Regions from separate parts of the Thermomicrobium sp. 4228-Ro genome, predicted to be linked through region 1. Evidence: riboswitches for the same ligand, from Rfam matches in the RefSeq annotation. Region 1 holds a riboswitch; each other region holds the start of a gene.

Region 1 (10,684 bases):
ACGCTCGAATGGATTCCACCGGGAATTCCGGGGCACATCGGCACGAACAAGTATGCGTTCGACCCAGCCAAGGCCAAGCAAGCATTGGCCGAGTCGAGCTATGGTGGCCCGGACAAGCTCCCCGAGATCAAGTTGACCTACAACAGCGACGATCCGGCAGCGCGCCCGCGCGTGGAGTGGATCGCCGGACAGTACCGCGACATCCTCGGCGTGAACATCACGCTCGAGCCGGTCGACGGGAAGACCCTCGTCGCCATGCGCAAGGATCCGAGCACCTACCCGCAGATGACGCTCGCTGGCTGGATCCAGGACTATCCTGATCCCCAGAACTGGTTGAGCGTGTACTGGAAGTGCGACGCGACCTTCGCGCAGCGCTTCGGCTATTGCAATAAAGAGTTCGACCGGATCGTGACGCAGGCGGATCAGGAGCTGGACCAACAGAAGCGCATCGAACTCTACAAGCAGGCACACCAGATCCTGATCGACGATGCACCGGGACCGTTCCTCTATAACCCGCTCAATATCTGGCTGGTGAAACCGTACGTCACCGGTTACAACCCGACGCCGAGCGATGATGCCTTCCCCGGCGAATTCGCCTCGCTCATGACGCTCGATATTCAGAAGTAGCATGCAGTACCGGGCCGGGGAATTTCCCCGGCCCGGCTCCTCGCCAGGAGGAAGGGTATGCTGCTGTCGTTCGTTGTACGGCGTGTCTTGTGGCTGATACCGGTCATCCTGGTCGTGACCACGATCACGTTCTTCCTGATGCATCAGGCGCCAGGTGGCCCGTGGGATCGTGAGAAGCCGGTCGCAGCCGCGACGCTGCAGGCGCTGAATCAAAAGTTCGGCCTCGACAAGCCCGTCTGGTTCAATGGGGCGGCCGTCCGCGAGCGGTGGCGGAGCGGCGAGCGGAACCCGTTGCGCCTCGCGCAGGCGTTCCTCGACAGCCAGTATTTCCACTACCTCTGGGGGCTCGCTCACTTCGATCTCGGTCCATCCTATCGCTCCAAGGGAACGGAATCGGTGCAGAGCATTCTCTGGCGCAAGTTCCCGGCGACGGCCAAAGTCGGAGTGGTCGCGACTGTCTTCGCGGTCTTCGTCGGGATCCCACTCGGCGTGTTGGGCGCGCTGAAGCAGAATAGTTGGATCGACTACATCAGTCTCACAGTCGCCACGCTCGGTGTCTCGGTCCCCAGCTTCGTGATCGGTGTGCTGGTTGTGATTCTGTTGAGCCAGCTGTTCGGGGTGAAGCCGATCCGCGCACCTGAAGAATGGCAGGGTCTGTCGACTGCGTATCTCGCACCGGGTATCGTGCTCGGGCTCGGGACGATGTCGTATCTGACCCGGCTGACCAGATCATCGATGTTGGAAGTGATTCGCCAGGACTACGTGCGGACTGCCCGTGCGAAAGGCCTGAGCGAGTTCCGCGTGGTGACCCGGCATATGCTCCGCAATGCGCTGATCGCGGTCGTGACGGTGCTCGGACCGGCCGTCGCTGCGCTGGTGACGGGATCCTTCATCATCGAAACGATCTTCAATGTGCCAGGTATGGGGCGCGAGTATGTGGTGGCGATCGCGGCACGAGACTACTCGATGATCATGGGGACCACCTTGATGTACGCCCTCTTCGTGGCCGTCGCGAATATCTGGGTGGACATCATGTACGGTGTCCTCGATCCACGGATCCGGGTGTGAGAGGTTGGGCACCATGACCGTTACAGCCACTGCACGGCAACTCGATCGTGATCTCGCGCTCCGGCGACCGCCGCGGAGCTTGTGGAGCGATGCCTGGCGACGCTTCCGGAAGAATCGCCTGGCGCTCGTCGGGCTCGCCTATATCGCGTTCCTCGCTATCGTCGCCATCGCGGCACCGGTGATCGCACCGCATAACCCGGTGCGGAGCGATGTCGCGCGGGCAGGCGTGTTCCGTCAGGCTGCCTGGATACGGGATCCGAACCCGATGCGGACTGGCACCTGGGAGTATCCACTCGGAACGGATTCGGTCGGACGGGACGTCTTCAGTCGCTTGGTTTACGGTACACGCGTGTCTCTGGTGGTCGGGTTCGTCCCGATGTTCTTCACCGTAACCATCGGCATGGTGATCGGTGTCACAGCTGGCTACCTGGGTGGGAGAGTCGATAACATTTTGATGCGTTTCACTGATGTCGTCTATGCTTTTCCGGATCTCTTGCTGTTCATCATCATGCAGGTTGCTTTTCAGGACGCGTGGATCGGCAAGCTGCTGAACGGACTCGTGCTGCTCTTCATTACGTTGTCGCTCGTCAGCTGGGTGACCGTCGCCCGACTGGTACGCGGCGAGGTGCTTGCCATCAAGCAGAAAGAGTTCGTCGAGGCGGCTCGGGCCATCGGGGCGAACGGCGTGTCGATCGTCTTGCGCCATATCGTTCCGAATACCTTGGGGCCAATCATCGTGGTCGCGGCTTACATCGTCCCAGGGGCGATCATCTCCGAGGCGATCCTCAGCTACCTCGGTATCGGCATCCGACCGACGGTGCGTCTCGACGCGCCGTTTCCGACCAGCTGGGGCAGCATGATCCTCGAAGGCTCGAAGGCCTGGGAGTCGCAACCCTGGATGCTCATCGCGCCGACGGTGGCAGTCGCGTTGATCACGCTCGCCTTCACGTTCGTGGGCGACGGGTTGCGGGATGCGTTCGATCCGCGCCAGGCCGAACGCTGAGACGTTGTCCGAACCGGGGACGAGTGCTATGCTGGGTCTAACGGGTGCCAGGGGTGCGCGGAAGCGCTGAGAGGTCGACGGACGGTCGGCCAACCCTCCGAACCTGATCTGGGTAATGCCAGCGCAGGGACGGCACCGCTCCTCAGCTCTTCCCTCACCCGCCGCCCCGTCGGGTCGGCGGATCGATTTTTCCGCCGCCTCGTCCCGTGACGCGAGGAGTGACGGGAGATGGCGATGTCGACGCGGATTCCCAAAGCGCTCACGATCGCTGGGTCCGATTCGGGTGCCGGTGCCGGCATCCAGGCAGACTTGAAGACCTTCAGTGCGCTCGGGGTCTACGGCTCGACGGTGATCACTGCGATCACCGCGCAGAACACACTCGGCGTGACGGCAGTCCACGAGATCCCGACCGACATCGTCGCGGCGCAGCTCGATGCGGTGATGGAGGACATCGGTGCCGATGCCGCCAAGACCGGCATGCTGAGCTCGGCCGCGATCATCGAGACGGTCGCAGACGGTGTGCGGCGACACCGGATTGAGCGGCTAGTCGTCGATCCGGTGATGGTCGCCAAGAGCGGTGACCGGCTGCTCCGGGAGGACGCGGTGACCGCGCTGCGCGAGACGCTCTTGCCGCTCGCGTTCATCGTGACGCCGAACGCGCCGGAGGCCGAGGTGCTGTGTGGCCGGCCGGTCCGGAACGAAGACGAGATGCGCGAGGCGGCGCGCATCATCCATTCGTTCGGGCCGCGTTATGTCGTCGTGAAGGGCGGGCACGTCGAGGGAGGCCAGGTGATCGACCTCCTCTTCGACGGAACGCACTTCGAACGCTTCGCACTCCCGCGGGTCGCGACGCCCCACACCCACGGGACCGGCTGCACGTTCTCCGCGGCGATCGCTGCGTTCCTGGCGCGCGGTTTCGACGTATCGACTGCTGTGTGGGAGGCGAAGCGATATCTCCACCGTGCGCTCGAGGCGGCCTTCGCGATCGGTCGGGGACGATCGCCGGTCCATCACTTCCATGCCTGGTGGGCACCGGTGCCGGAAACACAGGAGGTGCGCGATGGCTGAGACCGCGGAACGTGCCAGCACGATCCTGGAGGACGAACCGCTCAAGATCGCCGATCGCGAGTTCCGCTCGCGCCTCATCCTCGGTACCGGGAAGTGGCGCTCGAACGAAGAGATGCTGGCGGCACTCGAGGCCTCGGGCTGCGAGATGGTGACTGTCGCACTCCGTCGGATCGACTTCGACGACCCGAAGAGCCGGAGTATCCTCGAGGTGATCGACTGGAACAAGTACCAGATCCTCCCGAACACTGCTGGTTGCCGGACAGCCGAGGAAGCGGTCCGGGTGGCGCGACTCGCCCGAGCGATGGGCCTTTCCAACTGGGTCAAGCTGGAAGTGATTCCGGACCCGAAGTATCTCTTGCCGGACCCGATCGGGACGCTCGAGGCAGCGAAGGTGCTCGTCAAAGAAGGATTCGTCGTCCTTCCGTACATCAACCAGGATCCGGTGCTGGCGAAGCAACTCGAGGAGATCGGCTGCGCCACGGTGATGCCGCTCGCCTCACCGATCGGCTCCGGTCAGGGGCTGCCGGATTTCCGCTGGCTCCAGATCATCGTCGAGCAGGCGAGCGTTCCGGTGATCGTCGATGCCGGGATCGGTGCGCCCTCGGACGCAGCACTGGCGATGGAGCTCGGTGCCGATGCCTGTCTCATCAATACCGCGATCGCCCAGGCCGGCGACCCGGTGAAGATGGCCCGGGCGATGCGACTGGCGATCGAAGCCGGGCGACTCTGTTACCTCGCTGGCCGGATTCCCAAGAAGCCGTACGCGTCGGCGAGTTCTCCACTGGAAGGCGTCGTACGTTAGGGAGATGGGTGTGGCCAACTGGCGAGGGGCACGCCTCCGCGAGGCGCTGCGCCTGTACGTGATCACCGATCGAGCGCTCGCGGGCGCGCGCCCGGACATCGAGATCGCGCGGGAGGCGATCGCTGGCGGGGCGACAGCGCTCCAGCTGCGCTGGAAGACCGGACCGCTGAGCGAGGAACTCCAGGTCGGACGTGCGTTGCGGGCACTCTGCCGCGAGGCTGGCGTCCTCTTCGTCGTCAACGACCGGGTCGACCTGGCACTCGCTCTCGAGGCGGACGGCGTCCACGTCGGTGTGAGCGACCTACCGGTTCCGGAGACGCGAAAGCTGGTCGGCGAGTCGATGGTCGTCGGTTTTTCGCCGGAGACGCTCGAACAGGCCTTGGAAGCCGAAGCAGCTGGTGCCGACTACCTGGGTGTGGGGCCAGTCTATCCGACCACTACCAAGCCGGACGCCGGCCCAGCAGTCGGACTCGAGCACCTGGCCCGGATCGCTCGGGCGGTACGCATCCCGGTGGTCGGGATCGGTGGGATCACGGCTGCGAACGCCGCAGCGGTGATCCGTGCGGGTGCAGTCGGTGTCGCGGTGATCTCGGCAGTCGTCGGTGCCGAGGATATCCGGGGTGCGGCGAGGCAGCTCCGGGAGGTGGTGGATACAGCGCTTGCCGAGCGGGGTGCGTGACCGATGCGTGTCCCGCAGCTCCACCTGGTGACCGATCCTGATGTTTGTCCCTTCGATCGTCTGCTCGCATTGCTTCCGGATCTGGTGGCTGCTGGGGTCGACGCTGTCCACGTGCGAGCGCCCGACCGTGCCGCTGGCGAACTGCTCGCAGTGGCTCAGGTCGCTCGCCGCCTGATCGTGCCGCCAGCCGTTTTGCTCGTGAACGACCGGGTCGACGTCGCCCTCTTGAGCGAAGCGGACGGTGTGCAGCTTCCCGAGCGTGGCCTTCCTCCCGAAGGCGCGCGACGTCTCCTGGGGCGCGGTCGTCTGGTCGGGTGCTCCGTCCACAGCGTGACGGCAGCGGAACGGGCCGCGCAGGTGGGAGCGGACTTCCTGCTCTTCGGGAACGTGTACGAGACGGCGAGCAAGCCCGGTCGGGCGGCAGCCGGTCTCGCGGCACTCCAGGCCGTGGTGCGAGCGGTATCCTGCCCGGTGGTCGCGATCGGTGGGATCACGCCGGAGCGGGTGCCGGCGGTGCTGGCAGCTGGAGCCCATGGTGTCGCGGTTATCCGCGCTATCCTGGCTGCTACCGATCCGGTCGCTACGGTGCAGGCGTTTCGCGCAGCCTTGGACGGGGTGGGAGAAGTATGACGGTCCGGGTGACGCTCAACGGGAAGCGAGTGGACCTGGACGGCGTGCGAACCATTGCCGATCTCCTCCGCACGCGCGGGCTCGATCCGCGGCTCGTCGCCGTGGAGCACAACGGCGAGATCGTGCCGCGCGACCGGTACGAGGAGCGCGAGCTCCGCGACGGTGACGTGCTCGAGGTCGTCCATTTCGTCGGTGGTGGGTGAGGACGTATCAGGCCAGAGCCGGTCGGAGCGGAGCCATGGCGGAACTCGCTTGCGTCAGAGCGTATCGAAGAGCTCGTCCTCGGGGTCCCAGAGGTGTCGTTCGAGATCGACGCGGTATTCGTCGATGAATGTCACGCCTTCGTCTTCCAGGAGTGCCCGCATCACACTCGGATGTCCCCAGGCCCAGCCGCCGGTCAACTCGCCGTTGCGATTGACGACGCGGTGCGCGACCGCAGCGATATCGGGCGGTGCCTCGTGCAGGAGCCAGCCGACGAGCCGCGCCGAGCTGGCCAGGCCAGCGGCTCGGGCGATGCGGCCGTACGTCGTCACCCGTCCTGGCGGGATACGCCGGACGATGGCGTAGACCCGCTCGGCGAACGGTGATGAGCGCGGGTTTCCCTTCCGAGTGCCCATGACCTTAGATCCGCCCTCCTACGAACAGGATACCGAGGACGATGAGGAGCGTACCGAGCCAGACGCGGAGCGGAAGCGGCTCGTGGAGCAGGAGACTCGCCGCGATCACCTGCACGCCGATGACCGAGAGACCGGTCGTGATCGGATAGGCGACCGACAAGGGGATGAAGCGGAGCAGGATCGTCAGAGCCACGACAGTGAGGAAGCCAGCCAGGTTCCCGACGACTTGCCAGAGGAGGAACGCGAACCAGCTACTGCTCTGTGCCGCGAGCCGGAAGGCCAGGGCAGCCACGACGTTGAAGGCGAGGTGGGTGGCCAAACCGGCTGCGATGAGTTCGCTGCGATGGGCCAGCGGGAGCAAGCGGTCGAGTACGGATCGGCTTTCGGTCATCCTGTGCTTCCTTTCCTCTCCTGCTTCCAGGCTGCTGAAGGCGTTCGTCACTCTCCTCGGTCGAGCAGTAGACTTGACGGGTACGGGTGCCGTCAACGCATCCGCGCAGTCCGACAGTGGGAGACGAGTCCATGCGAAATGTCCTCAAGAAGATCTTCGGCGACCCGAACGAGCGAGAACTCAAGCGCCTACGCCGGATCGTCGACGAGATCAACGCGTTGGAACCGGAATACCAGCGGCTCAGCGACGAGCAACTGCGTGCCAAGACCGACGAATTCAAGGCCCGGCTCGAGTACGGCGAGACGCTCGACGACATCCTGGTCGAGGCGTTCGCGACCGTGCGCGAGGCGGCGCGTCGCACGCTCAACATGCGGCACTTCGACGTGCAGCTGATGGCCGGTATCGTGCTGCACGAGGGCAAGATCGCCGAGATGAAGACCGGCGAAGGAAAGACGCTGGTGGCGACCTTGCCGCTCTTCCTGAACGCCCTCTTGGGCCGCGGTTGCCACCTGGTGACGCCGAACGACTACCTGTCGCGGGTCGGCGGTGGCTGGATGGGGCCGATCTATCATTTCCTCGGAGTTTCGGTCGGCGTCATCACGCACGAGTTCGCGGGAATTTACGATCCGACCTACATGGCACCAGATCCGAGTCCGGACGATCGCCTCAACCACTGGCGTCCGGTCAGCCGGCGCGAGGCGTACCTCGCCGACATCACCTACGGGACGAACCACGAGTTCGGTTTCGACTACTTGCGCGACAACTTGGTTTACCGGCCCGAGGACATCGTGCAGCGCGAGCTGTACTACGCGATCGTCGACGAAGTGGACAACATCCTGATCGACGAAGCGCGGACACCGTTGATCATCTCGGGGGCGGCGCGCGACACCGTCGACCGCTACTACCAGTTCGCGCAGATCGCCCGGCAACTCCGTCGCGACGTGCACTATACGGTGGACTTGAAGCACCGCACGGTCACGCTGACGGAAGCCGGGATCGATCGGGTAGAGCGGCTACTCGGTATCCCAGAAGGGCACAGCCTCTACGACGACCGCTACTCCGATGCTGTCCACTATCTCGAGCAGGCGCTGAAGGCGAAGGAACTGTATCTCCGCGACCGGGACTACATCGTCCGCGACGGCGAAGTCATCATCGTGGACGAGTTCACCGGGCGCATGATGCCGGGCCGCCGTTACAGCGAGGGGTTGCACCAGGCGATCGAAGCGAAGGAGGGCTTGCGCGTCCGGCAGGAAACGGTCACGCAGGCGACGATCACGTACCAGAACTACTTCCGGATGTACGAGAAACTGGCCGGGATGACCGGTACGGCGGCGACCGAGGCCGAGGAATTCCAGACCATCTACAACCTCGAGGTCGTCGTGATCCCGACGCACAAGCCGATGATCCGGATCGACTACCCGGACGTGATCTACCGCACGGAAGAGGGAAAGTTCCGTGCGGTCGTGCGGGAAATCAAGGAGATGCACGCGCTCGGCCGCCCGGTGCTGGTCGGGACGACCTCGATCGAGAAGAGCGAGTACCTGAGCCAGCTGCTCAAGCGAGAAGGGATCCCGCACGAGGTGCTCAACGCCAAGCACCACGAGCGTGAGGCACTCATCGTCGCGAAAGCCGGGCAACGCGGCGCGGTAACGATCGCCACCAACATGGCTGGCCGCGGAACGGACATCGTGCTGGGACCGGGCGTCGCGGAACTCGGTGGTCTGCACGTCATCGGTACGGAGCGGCACGAGGCGCGGCGGATCGATAACCAGCTGCGTGGTCGTGCGGGCCGGCAAGGTGATCCGGGATCGAGCCGGTTCTACGTCTCGCTCGAGGACGAGCTCCTCAAGCGGGTCGGGACCGATCGGATCCAGGGACTGCTCGAGCGGCTGGGTATGGACGACGAGCATCCGATCGAGCATCCGCTGGTCAGTCGCATGATCGAAGAAGCGCAGAAGAAGATCGAAGGGTACAACTTCGACCTCCGGAAGCATCTCGTCGAGTACGACAGCGTGATCAACAAGCACCGCGAGGTGATCTACGCTGACCGCCGGAAGATCGTCATGGGCGAGAACATGCGCGAGCACGTGCTCGGCATGGTGCGCCGTCAGCTCGAGAAGGCGGTCAAACAGGCGTTCGAGTCGAGCGACGAGCCCGACCCCGAGGAGATCCTCCGGGCCTTCGTCGGCATCGTCGGCGACGCGGATGGCCTGACACCGCGCGACCTCGAAGAGCGAGACGAGGACGAACTCGTCCAGTTGCTCTGGGAGCGGGCACTGGCGCGGTACGAGCGGCGGGAGCAGGAGTTCGGTGCCGACACGATGCGGACCATCGAGCGGCTGGTGCTCCTGCAGGTCATGGACCGGTTGTGGATCGAGCACCTGACCGAGATGGAGCACATGCGGCACGAGGTCGGGCTGCAGGCGTACGGCCAGCTCGACCCGCTCGTCGTGTACAAGCGCGAGGGCTACCGGATGTTCCAGCAGTTGCTGGAGAACATCGAGTACGACGTGGCGCGGCTCATCTACCGCGTGCAGCTCGCTCCTGCCTTGCAGCGGCCGGTCATGCAGGTCGGGACGCCGAACCGCGGTGGCGACGGTGCGGGTCCAGCACGGAAGAAGCAGAAGGTCGGCCGGAACGATCCGTGCCCGTGCGGCAGCGGGAAAAAGTACAAGTACTGTTGCGGTCTAAGAGAAATGAGTTTGGGAGCGAAGACGGGTTCGACTCGTTCGTAGCGGTGCGTCGCGAGGTTCCTCGGTATCGGTCGTGAATGCCAAGTTGCACTGCAGCGAACTGCCGTCGGACCGTTGCCGGAGGGACCGTGTTCCTCACCGTCCGAAAGACTTGCCTCCACTTGCAGAGCGCGTCCTGCTCGGTCCAGCGGTCTGCCTGCTGCGCTGTGCGGTGAGGCCTCTCGCTGTGCGCGGCTCGCTGTGCCTGGCCACGCCGAAGGCTTGCGTGAGAGAAACGTCTCCTGCTGATTTCAGTTTCGGCGCGGTCAAGTTGACCTCGTGCAGTCCGACCGGGAGGTGGGCGTACCGTCGTTCATGCTTTGCTCACCCGTGGGTGTGCGCACGAAGCGACGATCGCGGTGCGAGTGCGGCGCTGGGGGATGGTTCGGCGAGCGAGGAGGGCGGGAGTCTGAGATGCGTTGAACTCGCTGCGGAGTTCTTCGGAGCGATACTGCTCGTCCGCTTGACTGTTGGAACAGCCGTGACTTCCCAGTGGCCTGTGGTGCACGGTCCTCGAGGCGGGTGGCTCAGGGTCGCAACCGGCTCCGTGCTGGCTGTCGTGTTCGCGGTCGGTCTGACTGGGCCAGTCAGTGGTGAGCACGCGAATCGGGGGTGACCGTCGGACTGGCGATGTGGGGATTCCTTCCAGCAGAACGCGTGGGAGGAGACGTTCTCGCTCAGTCTGCCGGCGGTTTTTTTGGGGCGATACGAGTCTGGGTGGCGTGCTGGCTGCACTCGGACGAGGCGACCGACCCTGAGGTGAAGCGAGGTGTGTTCTGCACGCGCCCGGCGATTCGACAGTGGCCGGCGAGTCTGTTCGCCGAGTTTCTCGGAACCGCGGTGCTAGGAGCTTGCGTGACGGCGCTCGTGCGCGGTTTCGTCGAGCCAGGAGCGGCACCGTGGTGGGTCGGCGGACTCATGCTCGTCGTCGGACTGGCGCTCGGCGGTACCACCGGCTTCGCCTCGAAGCTGGCATGCGATCTCGCACCCCGGCTGGCCTAAGCACTCTTGCCGACTCCAGGGAGGGTAGGCCTGGCTGGCGCTACGGGTGGATACCGGTGGCCGAC
Region 2 (10,684 bases), 150 kb from region 1:
AGCAAGTTCCTCCGGCTGTGCGTCTTCGACGGCATACGCAGCGGAGATCGCGACAGCACGAGCACCGGCTGCAACGAGACCGCGGAGTGCTCGTTCGATGCTCTGCTCGCTGCACTCTTCTCGGTCCAAGTAGGCGTGGTGCAGCTGGAGCGTGTGGCCCGGTGCGAGCTCGATCCGCTCCAAGCGCGTGCGTCGTTGCGTTTGACGGCGCTCGCGCCGGGGACCGATGGCGAGAATACCGACCGGTACGACGTCGCCCTCGAGCAGGGCATTGACTGCCTGGGTTGTGCTGAACGTGACCAGACCCACCTCCTCGGCAGTGAATCGGCCGGTGGCGAGGAGAGCGCGGAGCGCCGCGATGGCCCCGGCGGCAACGCCCTGCTCGGCACGGTGTGTGGTGGGTACCGCTGCCCGCGCGATCAGTTCGCCCGAGCGTGGGTCCACCGCTGCTGCCTTGGTGAAGGTCCCTCCGACGTCGATACCGATTCGGATCACTCCGCTCCCTCCCTCTACTTGGAGACCTGGATTGCTCGGCTTACCGCTGCGCTGCGGTACCATGTCCAGCCAGCCCACACCCACGCTGCACTATATGCCAGAACGAGCGCAGCCTGTGCGATCAGCACCTCGCGAGTCGGGTGAAGGCCGAGGAGATCGGTCAGCACGCGATCGAGCGTGGGGAGCTCGACGACCGTGATCGGCAGATAACCGAGCATCTGAAGCTCCCAGACCGCGTGCCCGAGTATGGCGACCGACAGCAGCATGATGACGACGACAGCTGCGGAGAGGAATGCCCGCAACGGCAATCGGGCACCGAGCGCGATGACTGCCCATCCGATGGCGAGGAGCAGCCCGGCAGCGAGCAGAACACCGAGCACGATCCAGAATTCCAGTCGCCGGGCCATCAGGACGAGGGACTGGTAGAGTACGGCTGTTTCGGCACCCTCACGATAGACAGCGGTAAAGCCGAGCAACGCCACTGCTGACGCCTTGCCGGTCGCGACCGCCTCCCACGCGTGGGCTCGAAGGTATTCCATCCAGCGCCGCGTGTCGATTCGACGCAGGAGCCAGAGGCTGATCGAAATCATGAGGAGCACCGCCAGGAGTGACATCGCGATTTCCAGAATCTCACGCCCGATCGGCATCACCCGCAGGACGACCACCAGCAGGACCCAGGTCGCCAGGGTCGCCGGCAGTGCGAGGAGCACGCCGATCCAGAGCGGACGGCGCAAGCTGGGATGGTGGACGCCGAGATAACCCAGCAGGGCGGCGATGACGAGGATCGCTTCGATCCCTTCACGGAACAGGATGGAAAAGGAGGCGAGCGTGACGAAGAGCGGGGCGGCGATACCTGGACCACCGACCACCCGCTCCACTTCCACCAGTCCGCTCTCGATATCCATGAGAATGCGGTCGATTTCCTCGACTGGCGCGCCCTCCTCGATGAGCTGCCGCCACTCGGCGAATTTCACTTCCATCGTGAACGTGAAGGTCGGATCGGCGACGCGGAGCGGAATCTCGACGAGTTCGAAGTGATCGAGGTAGGCCTGCCGCGCCAGGCGCAGGGCACGCTCGCGGTCTCCTGCACGGTACGCATCACGACTCTGCTGCATAAGTGTGCGGAGCGCAGCCAGCTCGTCGCGCACGGCGACTGCCGGCGCCTGCGCTTGGGCGTGAGTCGCTCTCGGCAGCATGACCAGCGCGAGCAGTGTGACTGCGAACACGAGCAGGTTAACGAGTCGTACCCAGCGTGGTGCGGCGAACGTCACTGCAAGACCTCCTCGACTTCGACGAGTCCGCTCTTCACCTTGTCGATCAACCGGGACACTTCATCGACCGGGCGACCGTCGCGAATCGCATCGCGAACGGCCTTAAAGTCGAGTTCGAGGCGCTCGACCAGTTCGCGATGACCGGCATCGAGGAGCGGTGCCTCGAGGTGCTCGAATCCTTCGAGGTAGGCGTTCGCAGCCTGCTCGTAGGCTCCCTCGGCGTCACCCTGCCTGTAGCGTTCGAGCGCTTCGTCCAGCATCGCCTGAATCTCGGCGATCTGGTCGCTGACCGACGTTGCTTGCGGCGCGCTGATCCCGTAGGCGAGCCGGAGTTCAGCGGCGAGGTGCTGGAGTCGCTCGCGGATCGTATCGATGACGGTGAAGGCGGCACCGGCTTCATCGTGGAACTGCGCGAGTGCGCTGGCCTCGAGCGCCTCCAGATCCTCCCGTGCCTCGGTCGCCGCTTCTTTCCCCGTTTCTGGAGCGGCTGTGACCGCGTCCGGTAGCTCGCTTTGCAGCACTTGGAAAAAGCCCCACGCGTCCTGAAACTCTTCGACGTTGACGAGCTGACCGTTTTCGACCGCCTCGGCGAGTTCCGTCGCGACCGACTCGGCGAGCGTTGCGAGCGCAGCAGCCTGGAGCGACGATCGATCGTCACCGGACTGTAGGATCGTCGCGATCGCCTCGCGGACTGCCTGTTGCGCAGCCTCGTTGGCTCGGCCCGCGTCCGCGGACTGCTCCCGTGCGGCCTGGAGGTATGCGTCGAGTGGCTCGTGGATCGAAGTCAACCCGCGTTCGGCGAGCGCCGACTCGATCGAGGCCCAGTGCTCGGCGGTCGGGTGTGCCGCATGCGCTTGGGCCAGTGTCCAGTTGCCCCGATCGAGGTTCGCGCGGCTCGCTTCGAGGTGTCCGAGCATTTCGTAGAGTGTCGCGACGAGGTCGGCGTCGTCCTGGATCGCGGTCGCATGTTCCCCGTGGGGGTCGGGTGTCGCGACCGTCGTCGGAGTCGTTCCTGCTCCGGCAGCTGGCTGGGTCGGAGTCGGTTCCGCTTCCGGCGACTGGCTGCAAGCCAGAAAGAAGAGTGCAGTAGCGAGCACGAGCGTCAGCGACACGACGCGCTGAACCGGGAACCAGCGAGTCGGCACGTTCCTCTCCTCCCTCATACCCGGATCGTCTGACGTCACCCTCGTGTTTTCCCGATCCAGTCGCCGGCGAGCAAACCCGAGTAAAACAATCGGGATTCATTCTACGTGGACAGGAGAGGGGTGTCAAGCGGTAAGAGCGTGGATCTGACGATTGCGGCACGCGGTGAGCGGAAGACGGGCAGTCACTGCACGGAGCTGGCGCTTCGATGGCAAGCGAGAAGTTCTCGTTCCGGACGCGAGCATGACCGTCGGATCCGGTCGGATTCACGCTCATCGACGACAGCGACGAGGCAGTCCGGTTGTGCTGGACGGGCAGCATCTAGTCGGATGGGGAGCGACGCAGCCATTCCACTGAACCTGCATCGCTCCCCGCATCCGTTGCGCTCCGTCGTTCTCGCCTGGGTGCGTCAGACGGGCCAGGTTTCCAATCGCCAGGCGCTATCCCAGAACAGCCATTCGTACCGCGAGGTGGTGATGAAATGTTCCCGAATGGGCAGACGCCTCGATTCGGGGAGATCGGTGACTACCTCGTCCATCACCGTGAGAACCGCGCGCACGACCTGCGCGTACTCCTCGGAGGCATAGGTATCGATCCATCGTTGATAGAGCGGATTGGGCGATCCGAGGCGCTCGAGATGCTTCCCCACCTCCCAATAGATCCAGTAGCAGGGCAGCACCGCACCGAGCAGTTCCTCGAACGGGCGTTCGTAAGCGACACGCAACAGGTACGAGGTGTAGGCGAGATTAGCCGGAGCATACGGCGTCGCCGCGACGTGCTCTTCGGTGAGCCCCCATTCCTGGAAGAAGCTCTCGTGGAGGGCTCGTTCGACCACGAGGGCGACCTTCGCGTGCTCGGCGAAGAGTTCGCACCAGTCCTGACGGGGAGCCTTGGCTGCGGCGATGGCGAGGCAGCGGGCGTAATCTTGCAAGTAGCGTGCATCCTGGAGGACGTAGAAGCGAAATGCCTCGACGGGCAATGTTCCGTCGGTGAGGCCCTCGACGAAGGGGTGAGCGAGAATAGCCGAGAAGATCGGATCGATGGCACGCCACAGTTCCTCGGTGAACCGGGTCATCGGATAACTCCTCTCTGTCGCTCAGACGGGCCAACCGGCTCGCGCGTAGACCATGTCCCAGAAGAGATACTCGTAGCGCGCCGTGGCGAAGAAAGCGGCCCGGATGGCTGGTCGCTCGGCATCGGTTACTCGCGCGCGCAGTTGCTCACCGAGCCACTCGACCTAGGCGGCGAACTGCGGGCTCGTCCAGTTCTCGATCCAGCGCGCGTAGGGCTCGGCCAGGCCCAGGGTAGCCCGGACGGTTGACCAGGCATCGTAGTACGCCTTTTCGCCTCCCCAGAGGACGGTCAGTGCCTCGGCAAGCGAGCCGGTGGCAGCGGTCGCGAGGAGGAACGAGGCGTAACCGAGACAGACTGGTGTCGGCTCGACATCCAGCGGGAGAGCGTTCGTGCGGGCGTAGTCCTCGAAGAGCGCCAGCTCATTGCGGAACGCCACGGCGGCGTCGAGCAGGCCACGCCGGAGTTCCTCATCCGGAGCACGGGCGATGAGGAAGGCTACGAAGCGGATGCCTGCCTGAACGAACAGATAGTCCTGTTGGACCCAAAAGTCGAACCGTTCACGCGACAGTTGCCCGGTCGCGAGTTCGCGAACGAACGGATGGTGGGTCATGGCTTGCCAGAGAGGCTGCGCTTCCTGCAGCAACTCGTCGAGCACAGTCGTCATGACACGAACCTCCTGCTTTCGGGCAGAGGACACCGCGACCGATCGGTTTCTGGTGGGGATTGTGGCAAGCGGTCACACGGCTGCGGCCCTCCCTTCGCTGGCATTACCCAGATCAGGTCGTACCGGTCGGCGGCGGAATCCTGAGCCGCCCTCTCAGCCCGGTTCACCCGAGCTCCCGGGGCACGCCGTCCTACCTGACACGCTACTCGTGCTATCGAGAATTGTCAAGGATCGGTTTTCCGGACCGGATCGCGCTGGTGGCGATGTACGCGGTGTCCCGAGCGCCGATCACCGTCGTGTCAGTGCCTGTTCTTGTCCGAGACCAGTGGGGAAACGGCCCTCGCTATACTAGGCTTCGGGAGCGGCTGCCCGGTTTCGCCGGTGCGTGACGGTGCCGTACCGGGGTTCGACGAACGGGGGAAACCGATGAAGGGGGTCGTGCTCGCGGGTGGCCTGGGAACGCGACTCTATCCGTTGACCTTCGCGACGAACAAGCACCTCCTTCCGGTCTACGATCAACCGATGATCTATTACCCGATCCAGACGCTCGTCCGTGCTGGGATCGACGAGATCATGGTCGTGACCGGAGGGCCACATGCGGGTGATTTCCTGCGCGTTCTCCGCAACGGGCGGCATCTCGGAGTGCGACACCTGGAGTACGCGTACCAGGAGGAAGAGCGCGGGATCGCTGACGCGCTGAGCTTGTGCGAGGAATTCGCCGATGGCGAACACATCTGTGTGATACTGGGTGACAATACGACTGACGCGGATATCCGACCTGCTGTCGAGAGTTTCACCGGTGGTGCCTTGATCTTCCTGGCTCGCGTGCCCGATCCGCACCGGTTCGGCTGCCCGGTTTTCGATCCGGACGATCCGACTCGGATCATCCGCATCGAAGAGAAGCCCAAGGAGCCGAAGAGCCCCTACGCGGTGACGGGCCTCTATCTCTACGATAGTCGCGTCTTCGATTTCATTCGCGAGCTGGAGCCGTCACCACGCGGCGAGCTGGAGATCACCGATGTCAATAACCGGTACCTGGAATTGGGACTCTTGCGTTGGGTCGAGCTCCAGGGGTTCTGGAGCGACGCCGGGACATTCGAAAGCTTGCACCGAGCCAACCGCTACTGGGCTGAGCGGCGGGGCTACCGCGATCCGGAACCGTTCGTCGCGCAGCCACCAGTCGGAGCAGCGAACCCGTAACGATTGACGTGCGGAGGAAGGATGTTCAAACGCGAAGCAGATCGCGCAGCAGCATTGATCAATCGAGCGCTCGAGGAGCTCGGCTACGGCAGCCGCGTCTTCGAGATGCGACCGATCCCGTTCCCCGGCGTGTGGGGAACGTCGACGACGGTCTGTTACCAGGTCGCCAACGAACAACTGTCCGAGGAACTCGAACAGGTCACGGCTGGCCTCTCGAAGAAGGAAGCGAAGCGCATCGTCCAGGCACGTGTGCGCGAGCGCGCCCAGGCGATCGCCGAGCAGCTCGCCAGCTGGCTCTCGACGCACGGTGACTTCGCCCGCGTGGAGGCCGTCAACGGATATGTGAATATCGTCTACGACACGGGACGCTTCGCCAACGAGGTGCTCCGCACGGTGCTCGTGACGGGGCGGGAGTTCGGGCGCGGCGCCCCGCGTGGCGAGCGGGTGATGGTGGAATATTCGCAGCCAAATACGCATAAGGCCTTCCACATCGGGCACTTGCGCAATGTGTGTCTGGGCAACGCTCTCAGCCGTATCTTGCGTTTCGCTGGCTTCGATGTCCTGGAGGCCAACTACATCGGCGATATCGGGTTGCACGTCATCAAGTGCCTCTGGTGCTACTTGCGGTTCCACCAGGGCGAAGAACCGCCGCGTGAGCAACGCGGCCGCTGGCTGGGCGAAATCTATGCCGAAGCTGATCGGCGCTTGAATTACCGGAACGACGTCGTCGAGCTCTTGAACGAAATCGCTCGCGACGATCAGGTCTTCGTCCAGGCGATCGATCGCCTGCTCAAGGAACTCTGGAAAGAGCACAAAGTCGGCGAAGATATCGCCTACCTGCTCGGTCAGATCTCACACGGTCGCGAGATCAAGCCGGAGGCGTTCTATGATGACCAGACGATCGTAAAGTTCTGGCCGATCGTCGGTCGGCAACTCGAACAAGAACTCATCGAAACACGCGCTGCGGCCGAACAAGAACCGGGAGCTCGTGATCGGCTGGCCCAGCTCGAGGAATGGTACGAGCGCTGGCGCCGGCTCGCTGCGACGCTCGACTGGTGGCCGCACGTGCCACAGTGGGAGCGGGAAGTCCGCGAAACGTTCCAGCGCTGGGAACGGAAGGATCCGGAGTTCGTCCGCCTCTGGGAAGAAACCCGTGCCTGGAGCATGGAGGAGTTCCTCCGCATCTACGAGGAACTCGACGTGCACTTCGACGTGTGGTTCTTCGAGAGCGAGGTCGAGGAGGAAGGACGACAGATCGTCCGTGAGCTCCTGGAGCGTGGTATCGCCGAGATCAGCGATGGGTTACCGGTCGTCAAGATCGACGAGAAGCTCGGCCTCGAGAAGGAGACCTATCGGACGCTGCCGATCCTGCGCTCGGATGGGACGACACTCTACTCGACCAAGGATCTGGCACTCACGAAGCGGAAGTTCGAGCAGTACAAGGTGGACCGCGCGATCTGGGTCGTCGACGTCCGCCAGACGCTCTATCTCCAGCAGATCTTCAAGGTCATGGAGCTGTGGGGGTTCGAGCAGGCGTCGAAGTGTTACCACCTGGCGTACGAGACCGTCATGCTCCCCAGCGGAGCGATGAGCAGCCGGTTGGGCAACGTGGTTCTCTACGAGGATGTCGCCCGTCAGGTCCTGAAGCGAGCGCGGGAGATCATCGAGGAGAAGAATCCGACCCTGCCGCCTGCTGTGAAGGAGTCGGTTGCCCGGCAGGTAGGATTAGGCAGTCTCAAGTACGGGATGCTCTCGCGCGACAACAACCGTGTCATCGTCTTCGATATCGAAGAAGCCTTGTCATTCGAGGGACACGCTGCTCCCTATATTCAGTACGCGCACGCGCGAGCCTGCCGAATCCTGGAGAAGGTCGACGCCTTGCCGGAGGGGCCGTACGTGCTGGAGGATCTCACCCGTGAGGAAAGCGACCTCATCGAGCAGATTGCGCTCTTCCCGGATGAAGTCCAGCGTGCGGCCGACGAGTACAAACCGCTGGTGATCGCGAACTACGTGTACGAGCTCGCCAAGCGGTTCAACGAGTTCTATCGCGTCTGCCCGGTACTCCAGGCGCCCGAACCACAGCGATCGGCCCGGTTGGCGATGGTAGCGGCGACGCGTCAGACGCTGGCGAACGGGCTGGCGCTCTTGGGTATCGCTGCACCCGAGGTGATGTAAGCCGACACACTCAGCCATGTCCCGGAGAAGGAGTCACTTCGAGCACCGGTGTCGGCGTTACGATCGGGATCGACTCCTCCGGGGTTGGTTCTTGCGTCGGCGCGGGTGGTTGCGCGACGGTCGGGGTTGCAGCTGGCGTCGGGGGCGTAGCTGTCGGGATTGCGATGGTAGGCTCTGATACCGGGGTCGGCTGGATGACCGGCTCCGGCGTCGGCTCGGGTGTTCCTTCTTCCGGCGCAGTCAATTCCGGTGGTGGAGTCTCGACCGGTTCGGCGAGTTCAGGAGCTGCTGGTTGGGCTGGTATCGAAATGCTGGTTGCGCGTACCTGCGGGTGTGGCTGCCCCTCTCGAGGTGGGAACATCCGATCGAGAATCGCCTGGATCGCCGACCAGTTCGGGATGAGGTAAAACGGCTGACCCGGCTCCCAGTAGCTCGTCGTCACCTCCAGTAAGGTGTAGGAGTGGATGCGGTCACGCGGGATCTCGGCACCGAGTTTGGCGAGTGCCAGCACCTGCGTCGGGCTGAGGTCCGTGCGCACGGTATCCGCGAGCGAATCGACGAGTTGCGGTGCCTTGCGGATCAGATCCAGTCGCAGTCCTTGCTCGCGGAGCGCGCGAAGCACCTGCTGCTGGCGGTAGCCGCGGGAGAAGTCGTTGTCGTCGTGACGGGTTCGGACGTAACGGAGTGCTGTCCTCCCGTCCATCCGTTGGAGGCCGGGTGCGAAATAGACACGCGTGTAGTTGTAATCTTCACCCGGATACTCGTCGTCCTTGATCGGTGCTGGCACGTCGACGACGACGCCACCGAGCGTATCGACGATGCGGACGAAGCCGTCGAAATCGACCTCCGCGTAGTAGTGAATCGGAATACCGAAGTTGTACTCGATCGTCGCCCGTACCAGTCCGGGACCGGTGATCGGTGAATTTGCGCCCAGCGCGTAGGCGGCATTGATCTTGTCTTCCCCGTACCCCGGGATCGTGACCAACAGGTCACGAGGAATCGAGAGCATGCTGACGTCCTTGGTCAGCGGATCGATCGTGACGACGATGATCGTATCCGAGCGAGGGATCTCCTCCTGCTCCCGCCGGTCGACACCGAGGAGCAGGACGTTGATTCGATCCTTCTTCTCCCAGTCGGGAAGCTGGAGAGCTGGATCGTCTGCCGTCAGCAGCACGACCTCAGGGGTTCCCCGTTCGTTGATGACGACTGTTGCGCGCGGTGCGGGGGTGACGAAAACGCGCTGGTAGGCACGCCAGCTCGCCAGGGCCAGCGGGCCGAGATAGGCGAGCACCACGGCAACGCACACGAGGCAGGCGATACCGATCAAGACGCGCGCCGACGGTCCACGTTGACGGCCCGCTGGCTGGACAGGAGGCGACTGCGGCTCCTCGGCGACGTACCCGTGCCGGGCAGCGCGCAACTCGCGGGCCGTCCGGCGCACGTATGGGAGGTGCAGCGGTTCTCGCGGTGGCTCATTCGAGGTCATTCCCGGTCCTTCCACAGCCCTCTCGCGCCGGGCAGGAGTATAGCAGCCGCAGCAGCGAGGCCCGGAGTTGACGGCGCGCCGCCGTTCACTCCATACTGTCGTCCGTACGAGGGGTTCCTACGCCGGCTGGGTGCGAGGCAGGAGGCGAGCATGATTCTGTCCGATCGGGATATCATCGAGGCACTGAAGACCGGCCGCATCAAGATCACCCCGGAACCAGATCTCGAGACACAACTCGGCGCGTGTTCGATCGACTTGCGCCTCGGGAATACGTTCATGGTGTTCGAGCACTCGCGTTTTTCCTACATTGATCCACGGCAACCGCAGTCGATCGGCGATGCGATGCGCACGATCGTCGTGCCGGATGGTGAGCCGTTCATCATGCAGGCAGGTGATTTCGCGCTCGCCTCGACGCTCGAGTACATCGAGATTGCCGACGACCTCGTCGGACGACTGGAGGGGCGTTCGAGTATCGCGCGCTTGGGCATTACGGTCCACAGTACAGCTGCACTCTTCGAGCCAGGCTGGGCGGGAACCGCGACGATGGAGCTCTCGAATCTCGGGCGTATGGCCGTCGCGCTGTATCCAGGCATGCGCATTTGTTCGTTTACGTTCGAGCAGCTGACCTCGCCGGCCCTCGTACCGTATCGGATGAAGCGCGGCAACAAGTACGCGGGCCAAAAGGATCCCAAGCCGAGCCGGCTGGCCGAAGAACTGGCGCTCGAGCGGCTGCGCAGTTCCTGAGCGTCATGGCTGCTCTTTCGCTGGCGTCGGTGTGACTCCGGCACGATGGTCCTCGTATCGTGCCAAGACGAACAGGAGCGAGGAGAGTCGGTTCAGGTACGCCAAGAGATATTCGTTGTGCACTTCGCCGTCATGATAGAGTCGCGCGACCAGGCGCTCGGCACGTCGTACGACGGTGCGAGCGAAGTCGAGTGCCGCCCCCTGAGCGGTATCGCCCGGTAGGACGAAGTGCCGGCCGATGGGAACGATCGCACCGAGTCGGTCGATCGTCTCTTCGAGATGCCGCACGTGTGTTTCGGTGATGTGGTATTTCTCCTGTTCGATGCCCGGGGCAAACGCGAGTTCGGCCATCATCACGTAGAGATCGCGCTGGACTCGGATGAGGATGCGCTTGGTCTTCTCGTCCTGAGCGAGTGCCCTTGCCAGACCGAT
Region 3 (10,684 bases), 200 kb from region 1:
TTCTGTGCCGCTACCAGTGTCGGCCGCCAGTACATCGGACAGCGCACCCCATCTTCGTCAGTCGGTCGACCAGCTCGGGCTTGGTCACAATGAGGCCGAGTGCGTTCGATTTGGCCAGGATCCGGTGTCTCGTCAACCGTAAAGGGGCATGCGCGACTCACGCACGTCCTGTGACGAGCCGTACCGTGAACCCCACGACGCCTCCTTCACGGGCCGAAGTGATACTGTATGGTTCGTATCGTTTGACGCACTCGGATCGGGAAAGACCGAAAAAGATCGCCCCGGGGTTGCTCGGGTGTGCACGAATTTGCCAATGGACCCGACGGGAACGTGGTAGACTGTTTTGGAACTCTCGTCAGAGGTCATGGGCGCGGAAGGAAGGGCTTAAGCGTATCAGCGCCCGCAACCAGTTGCGGGGCACAGTGAAGTCCGTGAAACACGGAGCAGTCGTCAGCGAGGTCGTTATCGACCTCGGCAATGGGCAAGAGCTCGTCTCCGTCATTACCCGCGAGTCGGCCGAGCAACTGGGGCTGGCTCCCGGCACACCGGTCGTGGCCATCATCAAAGCGACCGAGGTCATGGTCGCAGTCGAGTGAGCTGCGGGCTGACGAGTTCCGGGCGGTGCATGTCCGTGTCGGTTCGGTGACAGCCGATCCTGCGTTCGTGGCTGGTGTCGTCTGGACCTGCTGTGGGCCTGCCTGGGGTCGGAGGAAGGCCCGCACGTTCGCGCGACCACGAGTCGGGCGTCCCGCAGCGGGTGCAGCTGTAGGGTTGACACTGTCACCGGCTCGGCGCGATCTGGACAGCGGGATAGGCACCGAGTCGCGGCTGTGCGGCGTCGAAGCCAACTGTCTCATTTCTGGTGTTGGGCAGGAGGAGAAGTTGCCCTGTGTGGCCCAGAGCTAGGGCACGTTCCCAACTTCCAGGAGCCCTTCTGCGCGGACCAGGTAAGAGCAACTGAAACACTTTCCAGGGCTAGCTGACTCCTTGATTTTCCTGCCTCAACGTCGGTTATCGGCCCTCTCAGCCAGAGTCGGGGGCGGGTTCGACGTTGTAGGTCATGTAGGTGTAGTCATCGCTCCTTCCGAACCGGAAATAGCTATCATCATCCTTGACCTCGACGATGACCGTGATCCATTGCCCGACATCTGCTGCAGTTACAGTCCAGATAGCTTGGTTGTCGCTACTCCAGTCACGGAGCAGCCTTGATTCAACCCAGAAGCGGTACAGCAAGGGGCGATTGCAAGGGCTCTGGGCTGTTGCGGTAAAGGTGAGGGTATCTCCGACATGGACGGTCGGCGCGTTGTCGAGCCCGCCAGGCCAATCCCCACCGGTTCCCTTGCCCCAGGAGTTCGGGTTGGTATGCCCGAGGCTATCGGTGACCTGCACGAGTGTCGGATACCCGCAGAAATCGGACCCGGGGGCGGGTTCGACGTTGTAGGTCATGTAGGTGTAGTCATCGCTCCTTCCGAACCGGAAATAGCTATCATCATCCTTGACTTCGACGATGACCGTGATCCATTGCCCGACATCTGCTGCAGTTACAGTCCAGATAGCTTGGTTGTCGCTACTCCAGTCACGGAGCAGCCTTGATTCAACCCAGAAGCGGTACAGCAAGGGGCGATTGCAAGGGCTCTGGGCTGTTGCGGTAAAGGTGAGGGTATCTCCGACATGGACGGTCGGCGCGTTGTCGAGCCCGCCAGGCCAATCCCCACCGGTTCCCTTGCCCCAGGAGTTCGGGTTGGTATGCCCGAGGCTATCGGTGACCTGCACGAGTGTCGGATACCCGCAGAAATCGGACCCGGGGGCGGGTGTGGGCGTTGGTGTGGGTGTCAGGGTGACTGGTGTCGGTGTCACACCAGGTGTCGGTGCGGGCGTGGGTGTTGAAGTTGGCGTCGGCGTATAAGGGTGAGTCTGTGTTGGTGTGGGCCTCGGCGTGGGTGTCGGGGAGGGTGTCGGCAGGGGTGTGGGTTTAGGTGTCGGTGTTGGCGTGGGTGTCGGGGTTACCGGTGTCGGCGTCGGTGTGGGCGTTGATGACGGTTCTGGCCCCGGAGAGCCGGACGGCAGGAGATGCAAAGCCTGCGCGCCGAGACGTCCGAGCAGAACATCCAGCCGCTCCGGCCAGACGCCCGGCTGGTACTCGAACCGGTGACGCTCGAAGTACTGCACGAGCACCAGCTGCCCACTGTCGGGGTTCACCTCCACGAATTCCTCGCTGATCGGATACCCGAAGATCGGCAACCCGCCGAACTGCTCCCAGTACTCGCGGAAGCGCCCGCACAGGTTGTGCTGGGTCTCGGGAAAGTACGTGCAGCTCCCAATCGGCTGTGCCGGCTGGAACGGCGGCTCGTGCTCGCGTCCGCGCGTCACTTCCCGCCCGATCAGGCTCAGGAGCACATCGTAGCGCTCCGGCCAGACGCCCGGATGCCACTCGAAGCGAGCCCGCTCGAACCACTGCGTCACGAGACCAGTTGTCGGATCGACGAACTCTTCGCTGAGCGGGTAGCCGAAGATTGCCAACCCGCCGAACCGCTCCCAGTAGTCGCGGAAGCCATGACAGAGCCAGTGGCCGGTTTCCGGAAAGTAGCGGCACGGCCCTTCGGTCTGCGCACGGGCGCTGGTGAAAGGTAGCGAGGGAACCGCCCCAACCAGACCAAGTAGCATTGCGAGTAGAAGCAGCATCCGCCCAGCGTGCGCCACAGATCCTTACCCCCTCAGTCGATGTGTGCATATTAAGTAATACCCGGTTGCGCCTGTTGTCAAGAGGGAGTCGGCTGAATCAGTGCGTGCTACCGGCCGTTGTCCCCGACCAGCTGCCGTGGTACACGGATAGAGTGCGCGGTTGTTTGTCTTCATCTTCTCTCAGTTTCCGACAGCTGGGAACTTCCAAGAGCGGTGGTGCGGGGCGGACCGGGGCGCGAGCAGCAGGCTGCCTGGCAAGCCCTCATCGAGAACACCTCGCAGGGAATCGACTCCCATAGCTCCTCGCCGTTCGAGCGGCTCAGGGACCTCTTCGGACACGTCCGAGCGCTCGGACGCGCCGACTGGTTTACCGACGGATCTGTGATCTATCCTGGAAGGAAAACCATAAAGCAGCGCAGTGTCGGGTCAACGTGAAACGGAAGACACAGAAGATGGCTGTCCAGCAGCGCACGACGCTCACAGCACTCGGAGTTCCGAGGACCGTCCTCCGGGAGTGGGTGCGGTCATGGCTGCTCGAAGATGTCGGAACCGGTGACGTGACCACCCAGGCAATCGTTTCCCCGGATGTCCGCGGTCAGGCTGAAATCGTCGCGCGCGAGGCGGGTGTCCTGTGCGGACTGCCGCTCGTCGAGCTGGTCTTCCACGAGGTCGATGACGAGCTCGACTGCACGGCGCTGGTTCGGGAAGGCGCATCGGTCGCCGCTGGAACGGTGGTGGCGCGGATCGCCGGCCGACTGGCGAGCATCCTCACGGGCGAGCGTCTGGCGCTCAACCTGCTGCAGCGGCTTTCCGGCATCGCGACGACGACGCGCCGATTCGTCGAAGCGATCGAGGGCACCGGTGCGGTGATTCTGGATACGCGCAAGACGACACCGGGGTTGCGGGCGCTGGAGAAATACGCGGTACGCGTCGGCGGCGGGCGGAACCATCGTTTCGGGCTATTCGATGGCGTCTTGATCAAGGACAACCATATCCGAGCGGTCGGCAGCGTCGGCGACGCGGTCCGGCGGGCGCGCGAGCGGGCTCCCCATCCGCTGGCAATCGAGGTCGAAGTCACGACACTCGACGAGCTCGAAGAAGCGCTCGAAGCCGGAGCCGATTGGATCTTGCTGGACAATATGGATCTGGAAACGATGCGTGAAGCGGTCCGGCGTGTAGCCGGGCGCGCACGGCTGGAAGCCTCCGGCGGGGTGACGCTCGAGCGCGTCCGCGCGATCGCCGAGACCGGTGTAGACGCGATCTCGGTCGGTGCGCTCACCCATTCCGTGCGTGCGCTGGACATCGCACTGGAAATCGTGGCGATCGATTCGGACTGAAGGGGGTCGTTCACTGCGATGCAGCAGCAGGAACTGGTTCAGGAGATTCTCCGGCTCAAGGAGGAACGACGTGCCGTCATCCTGGCCCACAGTTACCAGCGACCAGAGGTGCAGGATATCGCCGACTTCGTCGGTGACTCGCTCGGACTTTCGCGCGAGGCGACGAGGACCGATGCCGAGGTGATCGTCTTCTGCGGTGTCCACTTCATGGCGGAGACGGCAGCGATCCTGAACCCGGAGAAGACGGTCCTTCTGCCCGATCTCGAAGCGGGGTGCTCGCTCGCGGAAACGATCACCCGAGAGGACGTCCGTGCCTGGCGCGAGCAGCATCCGGACGGGATCGTCGTGGCGTACGTCAATACCAGTGCGGCGGTGAAAGCACTGGCGGATATCTGCTGCACGAGCGCGAACGCAGTCGAGGTGGTAGCTAGCCTGCCTCCGGATCGGCCGATCTTCTTCGTTCCGGACATGTTCCTCGGTGCGCACGTGGAGCGGATCACCGGCCGCAAACTGGATGTCTGGCTCGGTGAATGCCACGTCCATGCGGGTATCCGAAGCGAGGACCTGGAGGTGCAACTGGCGGCACACCCGGACGCGGAGTTTCTCATCCATCCGGAGTGTGGGTGCAGTTCGACCTGCATCTTCCTACGACCGGACGCGAAGCTACTCTCGACCGAGGGGATGGTGCGGTACGCCGCGCAGTCGCCGGCGCAGGAGTTCGTCGTGGCGACCGAGGTGGGCATCCTGCACCGGCTCAACAAGAAGGCTCCTGGCAAGCGGTTCATTCCGGTGCGCGAGGACGCCGTCTGCCAGTACATGAAGCGGACGACGCTCGAGAAGGTCTACGAGTCGCTACGCGATCTCAAGCATGTCATCACTGTTCCCGAGGAGATCGCTGTCCCGGCTCGTCGGGCGCTCGAAGCGATGCTCGCACTAGGCTAGAAGCGAGCGACGCCACGAGTTCCGTGATGCGACGCTCCAACGAGAGCCGGCCCGCTGATTCGGGCTGGCTCTCGTCCGGAGAGCGCTGCGGTCCTCCCAGCACGTCAGAGGCAGAAGCCAGGCGAGGCTGTACCGGCTATGGCTGACGCGCCGATTCGACGAACCGGTTGGTGAAGGCGGCACGCGCATCGACGTCGCTGGCCAGCAGCCCCCGCTGGCGCATCCAGGAGGCGTACTCGGTCCAGCGCCGCTCTTCCTGCCAGCCGAAGACCGGCACGCCCTCGGTCCAGAGCGGTGCGAGCAGCCGGATGCCGCGCTTCTCCAGCTCTTCGTTGGTCTCGGGATACTCCCGGACCAAAAGTGCCACTGCAGCATCCAGGTCACGGGCGGCATCCTGGTATCCGCGGATCATGCCGCGGACGAATCGCTGGACGCGGTCCGCGTGCTCGCGGAGTTCCTGTTCGCTGGTGACCATGACGAGTTCGTAGAAGTCCGGCACGCCCCACTGCTCGACGCGCAGAATTACCGGCTTTTCGCCTTGCTGCTCGATCAGGATCGACTCGTGTACCCAGTAGGCACCGATGACGGCATCGACCTGCCCGCTCAGTAGCGCACGAACGAGCTCGAATCCCACGTTGACCAGTGTCACGTCCTCCAGTCGTGCACCATCGGCCTCCAGCATCGTGGCAAGCAGTGCCTCGTCGCTCGGCAAGCCAGGATAGCCGACCTTCTTCCCGGCGAGATCGCGCGGACGGGTGATTCCGCTGCGCTCGAGCGCCATGACGGAGTTCAGCGGGTGCTGGACGAGTGCGGCGATCGAGACGACCGGGATTCCCTCGGCTCGAGCGAGAAGGACGTCGGTCTGGTAACTGATGCCATAGGTGTTCCGACCGGTCGCGACGAGTTTGAGCACGTCCTCCGGATTGGCCGGCACTTCCAGCGTGACGTCGAGCCCTTCGGACTGGACGTGCCCGTTCTCACGAGCCATGAGGAGACCGGTGTGATTCGACCAGGGATACCAGTCGAGCGCGACACTCACCGACTCGCGTGCCTCGGTCGGGCTAGCCGCGACAGCGGCGGTCGTGGGTGTCGCGGGTGGCGCCGATCCGCCTGCGGTGGGTCGTTCCCCAGCGCAGGCACTGGCGAGCAGCGCTGCCGTACCCATCAGAAACGTTCGGCGCGTGACTTTGCGCGTCATGCGTCTCCTCCTCTCCCTGTTATCGTTCCGTTCGCGATGTCGTGCGCCAGGGTAGGGCGATGCGCTCGACCACGCCGACGCTCCAGAAGAGGGCGATGCTGACCGCAGCGCTCACGAGCACCGCGGCGAAAACCCGGTCGGTGTGGAACTGCGAGGCTGCGCGGATCATGAGGTAGCCGAGCCCGGCAGCGGAACCGACCCATTCCCCGATGAGCGCACCGATGACGCTCACAGCGGCAGCGACGCGCAAGCCAGAGAAAAAGGCCGGAAGCGCTGCCGGTATGCGGACGATGCGCAATGTCTGCCAGCGCGAGGCACCGAGACTGCGGACGAGGTCGACCAGTTCGCCATCGACACCGCGTAACCCGTCGACCAGATTGACAGCGATCGGGAAGAAGCAGATGAGGACGACGACGATGACTTTCGGTGTCAGTCCGTATCCGAACCAAATCAGGAGCAGCGGCGCGAGCGCGACGATCGGGACGGCCTGCGACGCGACGACGAGCGGATAGAGCGACCGCTCGACGATCCGCGAGCTGACGATCCCGACAGCGAGCAGGATCGCGAGGACGACAGAGAGGACGAGTCCGAGCGCAACTTCCTCCAGAGTGACCGCGAGATGCTGGAGCAGGAGACGCTGGTCGCGGAGGAGTGCGAGCACGATCGCGCTCGGGGGCGGCAGAACCCAGCGTGGTACCGCGAGGACTCTGACCAGCCATTCCCACGTCGCCAAACCGACGGCGAGGATGAGTGCCGGCAGCAGACGTTCACGGTGCATCGGTCCGGACCTCCCGGGCCGATCGAGCCCGAAGTGCACCCAGCACGCGCGCTTTGAGCGCAACGAAGCGTGGATCGGTGACGATCTCGTAGGTTCGCGGGCGTGGCAGGGCGACCGGTACTTCGTCGACGATGCGTCCAGGGCGTTCGCTCAGCACGATGACGCGGTCGCTCAGGAGGATCGCTTCCTCGACATCGTGCGTCACCAGAACGATCGTGCGGTCGAGTTCCTCCCAGAGCGCGAGCAGCCATTCTTGGAGGCTCGCTCGGGTGAGCGCGTCGAGAGCACCAAACGGCTCGTCGAGGAGGAGGAGGGGTCGCTCGGCCATGAGCGTTCGGAGGAAGGCGACGCGCTGGCGCATCCCACCGGACAGCTGGGCTGGATAGGCCGCAGCGAACTCGGCCAGGCCGAAGCGTTCGAGCCAGGGCAGGGCGCGGTGGCGTGCCTCGTGCTTGGGCACACCGCGTAGTTCGAGCGGCAAGATCACGTTATCGAGGACGCGGCGCCACGGTAGAAGCAGGTCGCGCTGATGCATGTAGGCGACCCGACCGAGGCGGTGCGGAGCTGGTGCGCCGTCGAGCCAGACTTCGCCACTCGATGGTTCCTCCAGGCCAGCGACGATGTTGAGGAGCGTACTCTTGCCGCAACCGGAGGGACCGACGATGCTCAAGAACTCGCGATCGGTGACGACGAGATCGAGCGGCCCGAGTGCCTCGATGCGCGCGCGTCCGCGGTAGAAGACTTTCGTGACGCTCCGGATTTCGACCCGTCGGAGCGTGCTCACGGCCACCCCCCGGGTCGACGAGTGCGCGATCGCGACCGGCGGACGACAGCGTAGGAGAATGGGACGAACGAACCGCTCGACTGGCGGGACGAATTTTCGTCGTGTGGGGGGTTCTCGTGCACGGCCTTCCCTCCGCTGGCATTACCCAGTTCAGGTTCCACGGTCGGTGGCGGGGTGTCGAGCCACCCTCTCAGCCCGGTTAACCCCGAGCTCCCGCGGCCGTCTCGGTTGGCGAGACAGGACGGTAGCAAAATCGCGGAGCTTCGTCAAGTCTTTCCGGTTGGAGACAGGCCACTGGGTATTTCCGCCTCGTCGGCTTCGTTGTCTACGGGCAACAGGCGTTGAACGCGTACTGGGACGCGGTCGAGCGCCGACCGCTGCCCTATCGGGTCAGTGTCTGGCAGTGGGTCCTGGTGGTTATTGGGGGCTTCTTCTTCGCCTACGATCTCCTGACGAGCCTCGGGGTGCTCGCAGCGAGCTTCGTGCTGGCCTCGTACTGACGGCCGCCGATGGTGCGCTGGTCGACATGGGAATGGGAGCGGCACGGCGCGCTACGTACTGCTGAAACCGCGAGGAGCCCGTTTCTCCTAGAGGATGGGTGCTCGTGGTATGGTTAGCCCATCTCGTTCGTGTGCGCGTGCCGGGTCACGCATCGAGGAGCGAAGGCGACGCCGATGTCGACCTACCGGGCCGTGCTCGAACCGGTTCTTTCGCCAGCGGCGCTTGCCGTGCTCGATCGGCTGACGCCCGTCATCTGTGCCTTGTATCAACTCGAGGTGCTGCTCGATACCGCAGTGCCAGCTGAAGAGCACGCACGCCTTCGCGATCGGCTGGTGACGCGGCTCGAGCGGATCGTCGCCATTCTTCCGGCCGATGTCTCACCGACGGCCAATGAGATCTTCACCGCGGTCGAAGTCCTCGTGATGGACGTTCTCGGCCGTGAGCTCCATATCGGCGAGGAGATCGCGAGGTTGGAGACATTGACCGAGATCTTCCGTAGCGACCCGTTACTCTACCAGCTCGTCCGGAGCCAGGCGAATTGATTCTCGCCAGCACCTCCCCGTCCGACTCGGGTGAGCCTCCGTTACCGGGGACGAATACGCCACCCTTAGACGACGCGGAAGTCGAGGTGCATTCCCAACCTATAGTGCGTGGGGATGTTGCAAAGGAGAACGTAGTGCCCAGCGGGAAGCTCGAGCGTCATTTCAGCGGTCTTGCCTGGTGGTAAGTCCTCCGGCTCGATTTCGCCAAGGACCTCACCGGCTTCTTCTTCCTCAGCGGTCTGTTTCGCCTCGCTGTAGGGAAGCTGGTCTGCCGGTAGATCGGTGCGCAGCACGATGAGTTCATGCTCGAGCTGCCCGACGTTCGTGGTGACGAAGCGCACTCGCCCAGCCGGTACTTGCGCCGTGTCAACGCGGATGACGTACTCATCGAGTTCGACATTGACAGTCGTGACCAATTGACCGCGCTGTCGGCGACAAGCAAGGAGGACGATGGCGGCTAGCATCAGGATCTCACGGCGTGTCAGGGCTCTGTTCATCTCCTCACCTCCGAGGCACGAACTCGATCACCCCACGTACGGTGTGCGTTCGGGTCGCGATGAACCGGTTCAGCGAGCTGGGCGCGCTGGATCGCTAGCTCGACCGAGTGCAGGTTGTGTCAGCGAGAGACCCACTCTGCTGGACAGTCTATCACAGTCGCAGCCGGTGCAGAGCGGCGAGTCCGGATCGTCGGGGCGGCGCAGTGAACCGATTGCGCTCGGGTTCGACTTCCCAGAGTGTTGCCGCAAGACGGGGCATATGGCGGCCGCTGGAGAAGATCGGCCGTTCACTCGTCGGGGAAACGCAAGGTGACGGTACGGTGGACGGGGCCGATCTCGGTCGCAGGAAAGATCGCACGCGCGAGCGGGAGCCAGACTTCGGGATCGGTGAGCGAAGGACTGAAGTGCGTGAGCCAGAGTCGTCGTACGCCAGCCGTGCGGGCCAGTTCAGCGGCTTCGTGAAAGACCATATGTCCTCGCTCGACGGCACGCGGCAACATGGCAGGGTCTCCGTACATCCCTTCGCAGACGAGGAGATCGGCGTCGCGGACGAACGCCGGGAGATCGGGTGTCGGGCGGGTGTCCGTCACGAATGCGACGGTAATGCCGCGCCGGGGAGGGCCGAGGACGTCGTCGGGAGAAATCGTGCGGCCAGCGAGCTCGATCGGTTCGCCATGCTGCAGTCGGCGCCAGAACTCCACCGGAATGCCGAGTGCCCGAGCCCGCTCCGGCAAGAAGCGTCGGCCACGTGGGCGATGGATCGCGTAGGCTAGGCAGGGAACGCGATGCGCGACCGGTAGGCTCCGGACGAGCATCCCGCCGGGCAGGACCAGCTCGCTCGTCCCTTCCAGTTCGGTCACTTCGACGGCGAACGGGAGCACGGGGACGATCGAGCGCAGCGCATGAACGATACGAGTCGTCCCGTGAGGGCCGACGATGCGGACGGGTTCTTCGCGCTCCGCGAAGGCCAGCGAAAAGAGAATGCCCGGCAAGCCAGCCACATGGTCGGCGTGGAGGTGTGTCAGGAGGATCGTGTCGAGCTCGCGAAACCCCCAGCCGGTGTATCGCCAGGAGATCTGCGTTCCCTCACCGCAGTCGATCAGGATCGTGTGCCCCTCGCACCGCACCAGGAGCGCAGAGAGCCAGCGCTCCGGGAGCGGCATCATCCCGCCTGTGCCGAGTAAGCAGACGTCGATCATGCCCAACGACTCGTCCCTTCGCTGCACCGGTCGCGAATCGTACCACGTTGGGCCTTCCGGCCGGACGTGCTAGGATGCCGGCCGGGACGAGACGTTCGTGCGTTGGAGGCGAGCGATGGTGGACTTCGTGACGGGTCGACCGACGACGCTCGCGACCGAGGGGATGGTCGCGACACCGCACTACCTGGCGACCGTGGCGGGTTTGCGCGTCCTCCAGGAGGGTG

The links. A riboswitch is a leader RNA that binds a small molecule or an ion and turns the genes downstream of it on or off. The one in region 1 is predicted to bind thiamine pyrophosphate.
Region 2: another riboswitch for thiamine pyrophosphate. It lies ahead of OO015_RS02275 (hypothetical protein); the one in region 1 lies ahead of thiD (bifunctional hydroxymethylpyrimidine kinase/phosphomethylpyrimidine kinase).
Region 3: another riboswitch for thiamine pyrophosphate. It lies ahead of OO015_RS02060 (ABC transporter ATP-binding protein); the one in region 1 lies ahead of thiD (bifunctional hydroxymethylpyrimidine kinase/phosphomethylpyrimidine kinase).

The regions. Positions count from the first base shown of each region.
Region 1 is NZ_JAPFQM010000001.1:590,783-601,466, reverse strand. Features, by position in the region: gene OO015_RS03050 (peptide ABC transporter substrate-binding protein) at 1-627, shown strand, start outside; gene OO015_RS03045 (ABC transporter permease) at 685-1,695, shown strand; gene OO015_RS03040 (ABC transporter permease) at 1,709-2,698, shown strand; TPP riboswitch at 2,738-2,846, shown strand; gene thiD (bifunctional hydroxymethylpyrimidine kinase/phosphomethylpyrimidine kinase) at 2,933-3,766, shown strand; gene OO015_RS03030 (thiazole synthase) at 3,759-4,568, shown strand; gene thiE (thiamine phosphate synthase) at 4,579-5,247, shown strand; gene thiE (thiamine phosphate synthase) at 5,251-5,877, shown strand; gene thiS (sulfur carrier protein ThiS) at 5,874-6,080, shown strand; gene OO015_RS03010 (MGMT family protein) at 6,135-6,494, opposite strand; gene OO015_RS03005 (hypothetical protein) at 6,499-6,885, opposite strand; gene secA (preprotein translocase subunit SecA) at 7,017-9,620, shown strand; gene OO015_RS02995 (aquaporin) at 10,248-10,619, shown strand.
Region 2 is NZ_JAPFQM010000001.1:440,135-450,818, reverse strand. Features, by position in the region: gene OO015_RS02295 (hydantoinase/oxoprolinase family protein) at 1-495, opposite strand, end outside; gene OO015_RS02290 (FTR1 family iron permease) at 510-1,766, opposite strand; gene OO015_RS02285 (hypothetical protein) at 1,763-2,911, opposite strand; gene tenA (thiaminase II) at 3,319-3,984, opposite strand; gene OO015_RS02275 (hypothetical protein) at 4,147-4,647, opposite strand; TPP riboswitch at 4,720-4,836, opposite strand; gene OO015_RS02270 (sugar phosphate nucleotidyltransferase) at 5,074-5,847, shown strand; gene argS (arginine--tRNA ligase) at 5,869-8,022, shown strand; gene OO015_RS02260 (LCP family protein) at 8,033-9,508, opposite strand; gene dcd (dCTP deaminase) at 9,659-10,252, shown strand; gene OO015_RS02250 (cob(I)yrinic acid a,c-diamide adenosyltransferase) at 10,256-10,684, opposite strand, start outside.
Region 3 is NZ_JAPFQM010000001.1:394,401-405,084, reverse strand. Features, by position in the region: gene OO015_RS02090 (TOBE domain-containing protein) at 339-596, shown strand; gene OO015_RS02085 (hypothetical protein) at 1,024-2,700, opposite strand; gene nadC (carboxylating nicotinate-nucleotide diphosphorylase) at 3,135-4,019, shown strand; gene nadA (quinolinate synthase NadA) at 4,038-4,961, shown strand; gene OO015_RS02070 (ABC transporter substrate-binding protein) at 5,098-6,159, opposite strand; gene OO015_RS02065 (ABC transporter permease) at 6,179-6,937, opposite strand; gene OO015_RS02060 (ABC transporter ATP-binding protein) at 6,927-7,721, opposite strand; TPP riboswitch at 7,831-7,948, opposite strand; gene OO015_RS02055 (hypothetical protein) at 8,063-8,221, shown strand; gene OO015_RS02050 (hypothetical protein) at 8,396-8,764, shown strand; gene OO015_RS02045 (hypothetical protein) at 8,830-9,261, opposite strand; gene OO015_RS02040 (ribonuclease Z) at 9,549-10,460, opposite strand; gene ggt (gamma-glutamyltransferase) at 10,576-10,684, shown strand, end outside.